DNA from 3 places in the Bacillus sp. SORGH_AS_0510 genome. Region 3 is predicted to be linked to each of the others. Evidence: a T-box and tRNA genes for the amino acid it is inferred to sense, from the RefSeq annotation. Region 3 holds a T-box; the other regions hold tRNA genes.
The links. The T-box of region 3 lies ahead of serS (serine--tRNA ligase). A T-box ahead of a tRNA ligase gene usually reads a tRNA of that ligase, here a tRNA-Ser.
Positions count from the first base shown of each region.

Region 1: it has a tRNA-Ser gene. The T-box ahead of serS (serine--tRNA ligase) is inferred to sense a tRNA for this amino acid. The anticodon was not compared.
Region 2: it has a tRNA-Ser gene. The T-box ahead of serS (serine--tRNA ligase) is inferred to sense a tRNA for this amino acid. The anticodon was not compared.

Region 1 is NZ_JAUTAU010000001.1:4,070,508-4,074,303, reverse strand. It holds rRNA gene QE429_RS20810 (23S ribosomal RNA) at 1-2,015, shown strand, start outside; rRNA gene rrf (5S ribosomal RNA) at 2,147-2,263, shown strand; tRNA gene QE429_RS20800 (tRNA-Asn) at 2,277-2,351, shown strand; tRNA gene QE429_RS20795 (tRNA-Ser) at 2,360-2,451, shown strand; tRNA gene QE429_RS20790 (tRNA-Glu) at 2,470-2,544, shown strand; tRNA gene QE429_RS20785 (tRNA-Val) at 2,549-2,624, shown strand; tRNA gene QE429_RS20780 (tRNA-Met) at 2,777-2,850, shown strand; tRNA gene QE429_RS20775 (tRNA-Asp) at 2,854-2,930, shown strand; tRNA gene QE429_RS20770 (tRNA-Phe) at 2,937-3,012, shown strand; tRNA gene QE429_RS20765 (tRNA-Tyr) at 3,040-3,124, shown strand; tRNA gene QE429_RS20760 (tRNA-Trp) at 3,130-3,203, shown strand; tRNA gene QE429_RS20755 (tRNA-His) at 3,215-3,290, shown strand; tRNA gene QE429_RS20750 (tRNA-Gln) at 3,316-3,390, shown strand; tRNA gene QE429_RS20745 (tRNA-Gly) at 3,395-3,469, shown strand; tRNA gene QE429_RS20740 (tRNA-Cys) at 3,478-3,551, shown strand; tRNA gene QE429_RS20735 (tRNA-Leu) at 3,590-3,675, shown strand; tRNA gene QE429_RS20730 (tRNA-Leu) at 3,700-3,780, shown strand.
Region 2 is NZ_JAUTAU010000001.1:1,487,251-1,491,046, reverse strand. It holds gene glgB (1,4-alpha-glucan branching protein GlgB) at 1-355, opposite strand, end outside; tRNA gene QE429_RS07590 (tRNA-Glu) at 1,209-1,280, opposite strand; tRNA gene QE429_RS07585 (tRNA-Ser) at 1,289-1,379, opposite strand; tRNA gene QE429_RS07580 (tRNA-Asn) at 1,384-1,458, opposite strand; tRNA gene QE429_RS07575 (tRNA-Ile) at 1,467-1,543, opposite strand; tRNA gene QE429_RS07570 (tRNA-Gly) at 1,550-1,623, opposite strand; tRNA gene QE429_RS07565 (tRNA-His) at 1,632-1,707, opposite strand; tRNA gene QE429_RS07560 (tRNA-Phe) at 1,735-1,810, opposite strand; tRNA gene QE429_RS07555 (tRNA-Asp) at 1,817-1,893, opposite strand; tRNA gene QE429_RS07550 (tRNA-Met) at 1,897-1,970, opposite strand; tRNA gene QE429_RS07545 (tRNA-Ser) at 2,002-2,094, opposite strand; tRNA gene QE429_RS07540 (tRNA-Ile) at 2,113-2,189, opposite strand; tRNA gene QE429_RS07535 (tRNA-Met) at 2,347-2,423, opposite strand; tRNA gene QE429_RS07530 (tRNA-Ala) at 2,442-2,517, opposite strand; tRNA gene QE429_RS07525 (tRNA-Pro) at 2,533-2,609, opposite strand; tRNA gene QE429_RS07520 (tRNA-Arg) at 2,616-2,692, opposite strand; tRNA gene QE429_RS07515 (tRNA-Leu) at 2,706-2,794, opposite strand; tRNA gene QE429_RS07510 (tRNA-Gly) at 2,804-2,875, opposite strand; tRNA gene QE429_RS07505 (tRNA-Leu) at 2,890-2,974, opposite strand; tRNA gene QE429_RS07500 (tRNA-Lys) at 2,989-3,064, opposite strand; tRNA gene QE429_RS07495 (tRNA-Thr) at 3,167-3,242, opposite strand; tRNA gene QE429_RS07490 (tRNA-Val) at 3,265-3,340, opposite strand; rRNA gene rrf (5S ribosomal RNA) at 3,349-3,465, opposite strand; rRNA gene QE429_RS07480 (23S ribosomal RNA) at 3,597-3,796, opposite strand, start outside.
Region 3 is NZ_JAUTAU010000001.1:214,547-218,342, reverse strand. It holds gene QE429_RS01245 (D-alanyl-D-alanine carboxypeptidase family protein) at 1-218, shown strand, start outside; gene pdxS (pyridoxal 5'-phosphate synthase lyase subunit PdxS) at 397-1,278, shown strand; gene pdxT (pyridoxal 5'-phosphate synthase glutaminase subunit PdxT) at 1,282-1,872, shown strand; T-box leader at 1,936-2,161, shown strand; gene serS (serine--tRNA ligase) at 2,420-3,700, shown strand.

The DNA.
Region 1 (3,796 bases), 3.9 Mb from region 3:
GGACTAGGGGCCCTCATCGGGTTACCGAATTCAGACAAACTCCGAATGCCAAAGACTTATCCGTGGGAGTCAGACTGCGAGTGATAAGATCCGTAGTCAAAAGGGAAACAGCCCAGACCACCAGCTAAGGTCCCAAAGTTTACGTTAAGTGGAAAAGGATGTGGAGTTGCTTAGACAACCAGGATGTTGGCTTAGAAGCAGCCACCATTTAAAGAGTGCGTAATAGCTCACTGGTCGAGTGACTCTGCGCCGAAAATGTACCGGGGCTAAACGTAACACCGAAGCTGTGGATTGACATCGTAGATGTCAGTGGTAGGAGAGCGTTCTAAGGGCGTTGAAGCTAGACCGTAAGGACTGGTGGAGCGCTTAGAAGTGAGAATGCCGGTATGAGTAGCGAAAGATGAGTGAGAATCTCATCCACCGTATGCCTAAGGTTTCCTGAGGAAGGCTCGTCCGCTCAGGGTTAGTCGGGACCTAAGCCGAGGCCGAAAGGCGTAGGCGATGGACAACAGGTTGATATTCCTGTACCACCTCTTTATCGTTTGAGTGATGGGGGGACGCAGGAGGATAGGGTAAGCGCGCTGTTGGATATGCGCGTCTAAGCAGTTAGGCTGGAAAGTAGGAAAATCCGCTTTCCGTAAAGGCTGAGCTGTGATAGCGAGGGAAATTTAGTACCGAAGTTCCTGATTCCACACTGCCAAGAAAAGCCTCTAGCGAGATAAAAGGTGCCCGTACCGCAAACCGACACAGGTAGGCGAGGAGAGAATCCTAAGGTGAGCGAGAGAACTCTCGTTAAGGAACTCGGCAAAATGACCCCGTAACTTCGGGAGAAGGGGTGCTTTTTGAGGTGAATAGCCTCGAAGAGCCGCAGTGAATAGGCCCAGGCGACTGTTTAGCAAAAACACAGGTCTCTGCGAAGCCGCAAGGCGAAGTATAGGGGCTGACGCCTGCCCGGTGCTGGAAGGTTAAGAGGAGGGGTTAGCGCAAGCGAAGCTCTGAATCGAAGCCCCAGTAAACGGCGGCCGTAACTATAACGGTCCTAAGGTAGCGAAATTCCTTGTCGGGTAAGTTCCGACCCGCACGAAAGGCGTAACGATCTGGGCACTGTCTCAACGAGAGACTCGGTGAAATTATAGTACCTGTGAAGATGCAGGTTACCCGCGACAGGACGGAAAGACCCCGTGGAGCTTTACTGTAGCCTGATATTGAATTTTGGTACAGCTTGTACAGGATAGGTAGGAGCCGTAGAAGCCGGAGCGCTAGCTTCGGTGGAGGCGTCGGTGGGATACTACCCTGGCTGTATTGAAATTCTAACCCGCACCCCTTATCGGGGTGGGAGACAGTGTCAGGTGGGCAGTTTGACTGGGGCGGTCGCCTCCTAAAGAGTAACGGAGGCGCCCAAAGGTTCCCTCAGAATGGTTGGAAATCATTCGTAGAGTGTAAAGGCACAAGGGAGCTTGACTGCGAGACCTACAAGTCGAGCAGGGACGAAAGTCGGGCTTAGTGATCCGGTGGTTCCGCATGGAAGGGCCATCGCTCAACGGATAAAAGCTACCCCGGGGATAACAGGCTTATCTCCCCCAAGAGTCCACATCGACGGGGAGGTTTGGCACCTCGATGTCGGCTCATCGCATCCTGGGGCTGTAGTCGGTCCCAAGGGTTGGGCTGTTCGCCCATTAAAGCGGTACGCGAGCTGGGTTCAGAACGTCGTGAGACAGTTCGGTCCCTATCCGTCGTGGGCGTAGGAAATTTGAGAGGAGCTGTCCTTAGTACGAGAGGACCGGGATGGACGCACCGCTGGTGTACCAGTTGTCTTGCCAAAGGCATCGCTGGGTAGCTATGTGCGGACGGGATAAGTGCTGAAAGCATCTAAGCATGAAGCCCCCCTCAAGATGAGATTTCCCATAGCGTCAAGCTAGTAAGAACCCTGAAAGATGATCAGGTTGATAGGTCAGAGGTGGAAGCATGGTAACATGTGGAGCTGACTGATACTAATCGTTCGAGGACTTAACCAAGTTTTTAGCGAACTCACATGTTTATTGAATTTTCTTCTTCATTATCTAGTTTTGAGGGAATGAATTTTTTTAAAAAATTCTCTTGCAAAATATGAAAAAGACATTATAATAAAATAGTGTCGAATAAATGGTCTGGTAATTATGGCGAGAAGGTCACACCCGTTCCCATACCGAACACGGAAGTTAAGCTTCTCAGCGCCGATGGTAGTTGGGACGAAAGTCCCTGTGAGAGTAGGACGTTGCCAGGCTGTTTTAAAATATTCCGCAGTAGCTCAGTGGTAGAGCTATCGGCTGTTAACCGATCGGTCGTAGGTTCGAGTCCTACCTGCGGAGCCATTTCTTTTGGAGAGCTGTCCGAGTGGCCGAAGGAGCACGATTGGAAATCGTGTAGGCGGGTAACCCTGTCTCAAGGGTTCAAATCCCTTGCTCTCCGCCATTAAATTTATTGCGATATGGCCCCTTGGTCAAGCGGTTAAGACACCGCCCTTTCACGGCGGTAACACGGGTTCGAATCCCGTAGGGGTCACCATTATGGAGGATTAGCTCAGCTGGGAGAGCATCTGCCTTACAAGCAGAGGGTCGGCGGTTCGATCCCGTCATCCTCCACCATCAATATTATTGTCGCGGGGTGGAGCAACGAGCGTTGCATCCGTGAATAATCTGCGAGTTGTATCAATCGAGTTACTACTTGAATATACTAACTGAGATTGATACAGTCCATACAAACTATGGGCATTAACATTAGTAATATTTTTTACCGTCGCGGGGTGGAGCAGTCTGGTAGCTCGTCGGGCTCATAACCCGAAGGTCGCAGGTTCAAATCCTGTCCCCGCAATATGGTCTGGTAGTTCAGTTGGTTAGAATGCCTGCCTGTCACGCAGGAGGTCGCGGGTTCGAGTCCCGTCCAGACCGCCATATGTTGGCTCAGTAGCTCAGTCGGTAGAGCAAAGGACTGAAAATCCTTGTGTCGGCGGTTCGATTCCGTCCTGAGCCACCATTAATTTTTATGAAACATTTTATATGTGGAGGGGTAGCGAAGTGGCTAAACGCGGCGGACTGTAAATCCGCTCCCTCCGGGTTCGGCGGTTCGAATCCGTCCCCCTCCACCATATATAGGGGTATAGTTTAAAGGTAGAACGAAGGTCTCCAAAACCTTTGGTGTGGGTTCGATTCCTACTACCCCTGCCAATAATATTGTGGCGATTGTGGCGAAGTGGTTAACGCACCTGATTGTGGTTCAGGCATTCGTGGGTTCGATTCCCATCAGTCGCCCCATAATATTTTTTAATTAATTGAGCATTGGGCTATAGCCAAGCGGTAAGGCATCGCACTTTGACTGCGACATGCGTTGGTTCAAATCCAGCTAGCCCAGCCATTTTGCGGAAGTAGTTCAGTGGTAGAACACCACCTTGCCAAGGTGGGGGTCGCGGGTTCGAATCCCGTCTTCCGCTCCATAATTTACGGCGGCATAGCCAAGTGGTAAGGCAGAGGTCTGCAAAACCTTTACCACCGGTTCGAATCCGGTTGCCGCCTCCATAAAAATTTATACAGTGCATAATCTACTTTTTATATACGCCGGGGTGGCGGAACTGGCAGACGCACAGGACTTAAAATCCTGCGGTAGGTGACTACCGTACCGGTTCGATTCCGGTCCTCGGCACTGATTTACAAAATATTTTAATATGCCGGTGTGGCGGAATTGGCAGACGCGCACGACTCAAAATCGTGTTCCTCTGGAGTGTCGGTTCGACCCCGACCACCGGTATCAATGCAAAACACTT
Region 2 (3,796 bases), 1.3 Mb from region 3:
TCATTGGTCTTATTTCAGAATAAAACGCGAATGGATCTGACTTAAGGAGTGTCTCACCAGTTTGTGAGAAAATTTCATACTTATAAATACTTCCTGTTAAGTCTTGATTCAAAATTAGAATCCAAACGCCTTCGTTGTTCACTCTTTCTAATTCATACCCTTCACCATTCCAGTTGTTAAAATCACCTACAAGTCTTATTTGATGGGCATTAGGTGCCCATACACAAAATCGTGTAAAAACGTGGTTGGAATTCCTGAAGATATGAGCGCCAAAAAGCTGATGACTTTGAAAGAAGTTTCCTTCATGAAATAAGTGCAGCTGGTAATCAGTAGGAAATAACGTGTTCACTGTCATGGCTAACCTCATCCCCATTGAAAATATGTATTTCAAAGACCAATTATAATTCCAAATAGATGATATGCCTCCAAAAACTTTTTTATCTTTTCTGACAATTACTGATTTAATGTTCTAGAAAGTTTCAATTATCATCAATATTCAACACAAAACGACAAATAATCCATCGTTATTCGACAGGAATCTTTAAAGTTTTTTTGAATTTTTTATTTAAAATACAATAAAAAAATTATTTGATTTATATCACATTAAAGGAGTGAAATTTCAAGAAATGCAGAGTTTTGTAAGCGTTATCAATATTTATTCGGGATGGAGATTTGCGGATTTGTTATTTTAAGATAATAATTTTATGTATTGTTTTGTGAATTGTTCTTAAAATTGAGTACAGGGTCTTTTTGGCTAGTGTATGAGGAAATAGTCACGGTAAATGGAGTGGTGAACTTTTTGCTAGACTCGTCACATGTAGGGCATCTACGTTACCCTATTAAGTCGAGAATGCAGCATTGGGTAACGGACATGTCGTCTATGTTACCCAAACAGGACCTGGATAACAATTTGGGTCATATAGAAGTGGTCTACGTGACTTGAATAGGGTTTTCACGCTGCAATGGGTAACGTAGAAGCAGGCTACGTTAACCAACTAGATTTTTTTTGTTCTGCTCGGTCACGTAGAGCACCTCCACGTTACCCAACTAGATTTTTTTTGTTCTGCTCGGTAACGTAGAGCACCTCTACGTTACCTAAATTACTCAGGAATAAATATAACTGAGTGTACTTAAACAATAATCATTTCCAATCTTCCTTTAAAAAGGAACAAAAAAAACTGATGATACTTTATCATCAGTTTTTTTTATGACCCCTACGGGATTCGAACCCGTGTTACCGCCGTGAAAGGGCGGTGTCTTAACCGCTTGACCAAGGGGCCAAAATCTATGGCAGAGAAGAAGGGATTCGAACCCTCGCGCCGGTTACCCGACCTACTCCCTTAGCAGGGGAGCCCCTTGAGCCACTTGGGTACTTCTCTATAATGGCTCCGCAGGTAGGACTCGAACCTACGACCGATCGGTTAACAGCCGATAGCTCTACCACTGAGCTACTGCGGAATAATATATGGTGGGCCTAAATGGACTCGAACCATCGACCTCACGCTTATCAGGCGTGCGCTCTAACCAGCTGAGCTATAGGCCCACATTTTGGAGCGGGTGATGGGAATCGAACCCACTACATCAGCTTGGAAGGCTGAGGTTTTACCAGTAAACTACACCCGCAAAATAAATGGGGCGACTGATGGGAATCGAACCCACGAATGCCTGAACCACAATCAGGTGCGTTAACCACTTCGCCACAATCGCCACAATAAAAACTATATTTAATTAAAATGGTGGCTCAGGACGGAATCGAACCGCCGACACAAGGATTTTCAGTCCTTTGCTCTACCGACTGAGCTACTGAGCCAACATATGGCGGTCCGGACGGGACTCGAACCCGCGACCTCCTGCGTGACAGGCAGGCATTCTAACCAACTGAACTACCGGACCATATTGCGGGGACAGGATTTGAACCTGCGACCTTCGGGTTATGAGCCCGACGAGCTACCAGACTGCTCCACCCCGCGACGGTAAAAACTATTTAATTCTGAAATAATATGGCGGAGGAAGAGGGATTCGAACCCCCGCGCGGTTTAACCCGCCTGTCGGTTTTCAAGACCGATCCCTTCAGCCGGACTTGGGTATTCCTCCATATTATATAAAAGATAATGGTGGACCTTGTAGGACTCGAACCTACGACCGGACGGTTATGAGCCGTCTGCTCTAACCAGCTGAGCTAAAGGTCCAAGTTGAAGTTCTATTACCATAATATTAAAACCGTCTGTCCCATCTCAGAAAGCATACTCAAGTAGCAGCTCGATGGTGACAACTCGTTGCATTTTCATTGGAGCCTTGCTCGTTGCTCTAACCAGCTGAGCTAAAGGTCCAAGTTCATTAAATATTTGGTAGCGGCGGAGGGGATCGAACCCCCGACCTTACGGGTATGAACCGTACGCTCTAGCCAGCTGAGCTACACCGCCAAATAGTTATTAAAATTATGGTGGAGCCTAGCGGGATCGAACCGCTGACCTCCTGCGTGCAAAGCAGGCGCTCTCCCAGCTGAGCTAAGGCCCCATAATTTATTAAAAATGGTCGGGAAGACAGGATTCGAACCTGCGACCCCTTGGTCCCAAACCAAGTGCTCTACCAAGCTGAGCTACTTCCCGTAATAATGGCGCGCCCGAAAGGAGTCGAACCCATAACCTTCTGATCCGTAGTCAGACGCTCTATCCAATTGAGCTACGGGCGCAATATTTTAAAAATGGTGCCGAGGACCGGAATCGAACCGGTACGGTAGTCACCTACCGCAGGATTTTAAGTCCTGTGCGTCTGCCAGTTCCGCCACCCCGGCAATTAAGAGAGCGGAAGACGGGATTCGAACCCGCGACCCCCACCTTGGCAAGGTGGTGTTCTACCACTGAACTACTTCCGCATATTAAGTTTAAATGGTGCGGGTGAAGGGAGTCGAACCCCCACGCCTTGCGGCGCCAGATCCTAAGTCTGGTGCGTCTGCCAATTCCGCCACACCCGCATATTCATTTAAAATGGTGAGCCATGAAGGACTCGAACCTTCGACCCTCTGATTAAAAGTCAGATGCTCTACCAACTGAGCTAATGGCTCATATAACTAAAGTGTACTAAAAAAGCAAATTGTTTTTTTGCTGAAAATCCCTTCAGGATTTCTCGCATGCTTCCGCTGATGTTAACCAAGAAGTAAGAAGCATGGTGCCGGCGAGAGGACTTGAACCCCCAACCTACTGATTACAAGTCAGTTGCTCTACCAATTGAGCTACACCGGCAATTAGTTTGAGAAAAAATATATGGTGGAGGATGACGGGATCGAACCGCCGACCCTCTGCTTGTAAGGCAGATGCTCTCCCAGCTGAGCTAATCCTCCGTATAACAGCCTGGCAATGTCCTACTCTCACAGGGACTTTCGTCCCAACTACCATCGGCGCTGAGAAGCTTAACTTCCGTGTTCGGTATGGGAACGGGTGTGACCTTCTCGCCATAATTACCAGACTATTAATGCGACACTATTTTATTATAATGTCTTTTTGATATTTTGCAAGAGGAATTTCAAAAAAATTTCATTCCCTCAAAACTAGATAATGTAGAAGAAAGTTCAATAAACATGTGAGTTCGCTAAAAACTTGGTTAAGTCCTCGAACGATTAGTATCAGTCAGCTCCACATGTTACCACGCTTCCACCTCTGACCTATCAACCTGATCATCTTTCAGGGTTCTTACTAGCTTGACGCTATGGGAAATCTCATCTTGAGGGGGGCTTCATGCTTAGATGCTTTCAGCACTTATCCCGTCTGCACATAGCTACCCAGCGATGCCTTTGGCA
Region 3 (3,796 bases):
AAAAGGGTGAAACCGTAGGGTATGTAACCATTAAACCTAAAAACGGTGAAAAGGTTTCATTCTTAACAGAAGAAGGACAAAAGAAAGTCAAAGTAGATGTCATAGCTGGGCAAGATGTTGAAAAAGCCAATTGGTTTGTTCTCATGATGCGCGGCATCGGCAACTTCTTTGGAAATGTATGGGACGGGATTTCTTCTACTGTAAAAGGTTGGTTTTAATTAAATAATTATTGTGGGATTTTAGATCTCATAAGAAGGATTCTTGTCTTGACAGGAATCCTTTTTTGTTGCTTTAATGATTTTATGGAAAAAGATAATTCCGATTAGTTAAAGGGGAATTTTCCTAGAGCGTAAAGAGATTTTTCATAATATTTTTACTAAAAGGGGGATTTTTAAAATGAAAACAGGTACAGAACTCGTAAAACGCGGTATGGCTGAAATGCAAAAGGGCGGCGTAATCATGGATGTTGTGAATGCTGAACAGGCAAAAATTGCTGAAGAAGCAGGCGCAGTGGCAGTAATGGCATTAGAGCGGGTGCCTTCAGATATCCGTGCAGCTGGTGGCGTAGCAAGAATGGCTGACCCTAGAATAGTTGAAGAGGTACTTAATGCTGTTTCAATCCCTGTAATGGCTAAGGCAAGAATTGGTCATATTGTAGAAGCAAGAGTGCTTGAAGCAATGGGTGTTGACTATATTGACGAAAGTGAAGTCTTAACACCAGCTGATGAAGAGTACCATTTATATAAGAGTGATTTTACTGTTCCATTTGTTTGCGGTTGTCGTGACCTGGGTGAGGCTGCACGCCGTATTGGTGAAGGAGCTTCTATGCTTCGTACCAAAGGTGAGCCGGGAACAGGAAATATTGTTGAAGCCGTTCGTCATATCCGTAAGGTGAATGCACAGGTTCGTAAAGTCGTTGGAATGAATGAAGATGAACTAATGACAGAAGCGAAGCTTTTAGGGGCTCCATTTGAATTGCTTCTTGAAATTAAGCGTCTTGGACGTCTTCCAGTAGTTAACTTTGCAGCTGGCGGTGTAGCCACTCCTGCAGATGCTGCCCTTATGATGCAGTTAGGTGCAGACGGAGTGTTTGTAGGCTCTGGTATCTTTAAATCAGAAAACCCTGCAAAATTTGCTAGAGCGATTGTTGAAGCAACTACTCACTACCAAGACTATAAGTTAATTGCGGAACTTTCAAAGGATCTTGGAACACCAATGAAGGGAATTGAAATTTCCTCCCTAGCACCAGAATCACGCATGCAAGAAAGAGGATGGTAATCGATGATTAAGATCGGTGTTCTCGCCCTGCAAGGAGCGGTTCGTGAACATATTCGGTCACTTGAGGCCTGCGGTGTAGAGGCAGTAGCTGTGAAGCGTAAGGACGAGTTACAAGACCTAGATGGCTTGATCCTTCCTGGTGGAGAAAGCACAGCAATGCGCCGCTTGATTGACAAATATGATTTCATGGGTGATTTAAAGGAATTTGCTCGTAGTGGAAAGCCTGTGTTTGGGACATGCGCTGGACTGATTCTTTTAGCAAAGCAACTTGTGGGTTATGATGAGCCTCATATCGGAGTGATGGACATTCAGGTAGAACGCAACTCATTTGGCCGTCAAGTGGACAGCTTTGAAGCAGACCTTTCTATTAAGGATGTAGCAGAGAGTTTCCCAGCCGTGTTCATTCGTGCGCCGCACATCGTTGAAGCGGGAGAAGATGTGGAGATTTTGTGTAAGCATAATGACCGCATTGTGGCCGCACGGGACGGGCAATTTCTAGGATGCTCCTTCCATCCAGAGTTAACAGATGATCACCGCATGACCGCATACTTCGTTGAGATGGTAAAAGAAGCGAAACAAAAGCAACGAATATAGGCATAATTTGGTTGCATTTCGTAAATAATTATAGTAACGTATAAATACAAATTAATCATATTGTTAAAAGCAATGAGAGGAACTAGTAACAGGAAACTCATTCTAGTAGAGAGCCGGTGGCTGGTGAAAACCGGTGAATGAAGCTTGTGAATCCCTCCTCGAGCAAGGTATGGAACACTACATCATGTGGTAAGTAAGTACTTTCGGTTAAAACCGTTACATTTTCTTCGAGGTGGATAGCGCATGCTGTCAACCAGGGTGGTATCGCGGGTTAACTCTCGTCCCTGTTTATTAGGGACGGGAGTTTTTTGTTTTTAAAATAGGTTGGAGCTTTTGTTGATTTGGCACGATGTAATTGGAGCGGAAGGCACGAAGACTCCTGTGGGAGTATGGTTCAGGGGAGACTCCGCAGGCGCTTGCGCCGAGGAGGCTCGCCGAAACACCCACGAACCGCTCGTGCCTGGAGCGGAAATCAACAGGAATTTTTAACTTAAGCTTATCTATTCAAGCGGAAGCCGTCAAAAATATTTTAAAAGGAGTGTCAAACATGCTGGATATTAAAGTCCTAAGAGCAAATTTTGCTGAAGTAAAAGAAAAGCTTCAGAATCGTGGAGAAGATCTAACCGATCTTGGCCGATTCGAGGAACTAGACCAAAAGCGACGCGAACTGATCGTAGAATCTGAAAAACTTAAGAGCAAACGAAACGAGGTTACTCAGCAAGTTGCCGCATTAAAACGCGAAAAGCAGGATGCGGACCACTTAATTAAAGAAATGCGTGAGGTCGGCGATCAAATTAAAGCACTTGATGAAGAGCTTCGCGGAGTAGAAGAAACATTAGAAATGTTACTTCTAAGCATCCCGAATATTCCTCATGAAAGTGTTCCTGTAGGGGAAACAGAAGACGATAATATCGAAATCCGAAAATGGGGCCAGGTCCGTGACTTTGAATTCGAAGCAAAGCCGCACTGGGACGTTGCTGATCAGTTAGGGATCCTTGATTTTGAACGTGCGGGCAAAGTAACGGGAAGCCGCTTTGTTTTTTACAAAGGATTAGGGGCACGTTTAGAGCGAGCACTTATAAGCTTTATGCTTGATTTGCATGTGGATGAACATGGCTATACAGAAATCCTGCCTCCTTACTTAGTAAACCGTACAAGTATGACAGGAACAGGACAATTGCCAAAGTTTGAAGAGGATGCCTTCTTAATCGAGAGCGAAGATTATTTCCTTATTCCAACAGCAGAAGTGCCTGTCACAAACTATCACCGTGATGAGATTTTAAGTGGGGAAGAGCTTCCAATCCGCTTTGCGGCCTATAGCGCATGCTTCCGTTCTGAGGCAGGCTCTGCTGGACGTGATACAAGAGGATTGATTCGTCAGCACCAATTCAATAAGGTTGAACTTGTTAAGTTCGTGAAGCCAGAGGACTCTTATGAAGAGCTTGAAAAGCTAACGAATGATGCGGAACGTGTTCTACAATTACTTGAGCTTCCATACCGTGTGCTAAGCATGTGTACGGGTGACCTCGGCTTTACGGCTGCGAAGAAGTATGATATTGAAGTTTGGATTCCAAGCTATGGAACATATCGTGAGATTTCTTCTTGCAGTAACTTTGAAGCTTTTCAGGCGAGACGAGCAAATATTCGCTTCCGTCGTGATCCGAAAGCGAAGCCGGAACATGTGCATACACTAAATGGATCTGGCCTTGCAATTGGCCGCACGGTCGCAGCCATCCTTGAGAACTATCAGCAAGAGGACGGCAGTGTCATCATACCGACGGTTTTACGTCCATATATGGGCAATCGTGATATAATTAAATCTATGTAATTTCTAAAAATTCCGGATGTTTTATTCATCCGGAATTTCTTTGTTTCTTTGTTGACATTCATATTCGATGTATGATAAATTATCTTTTGTTGATAC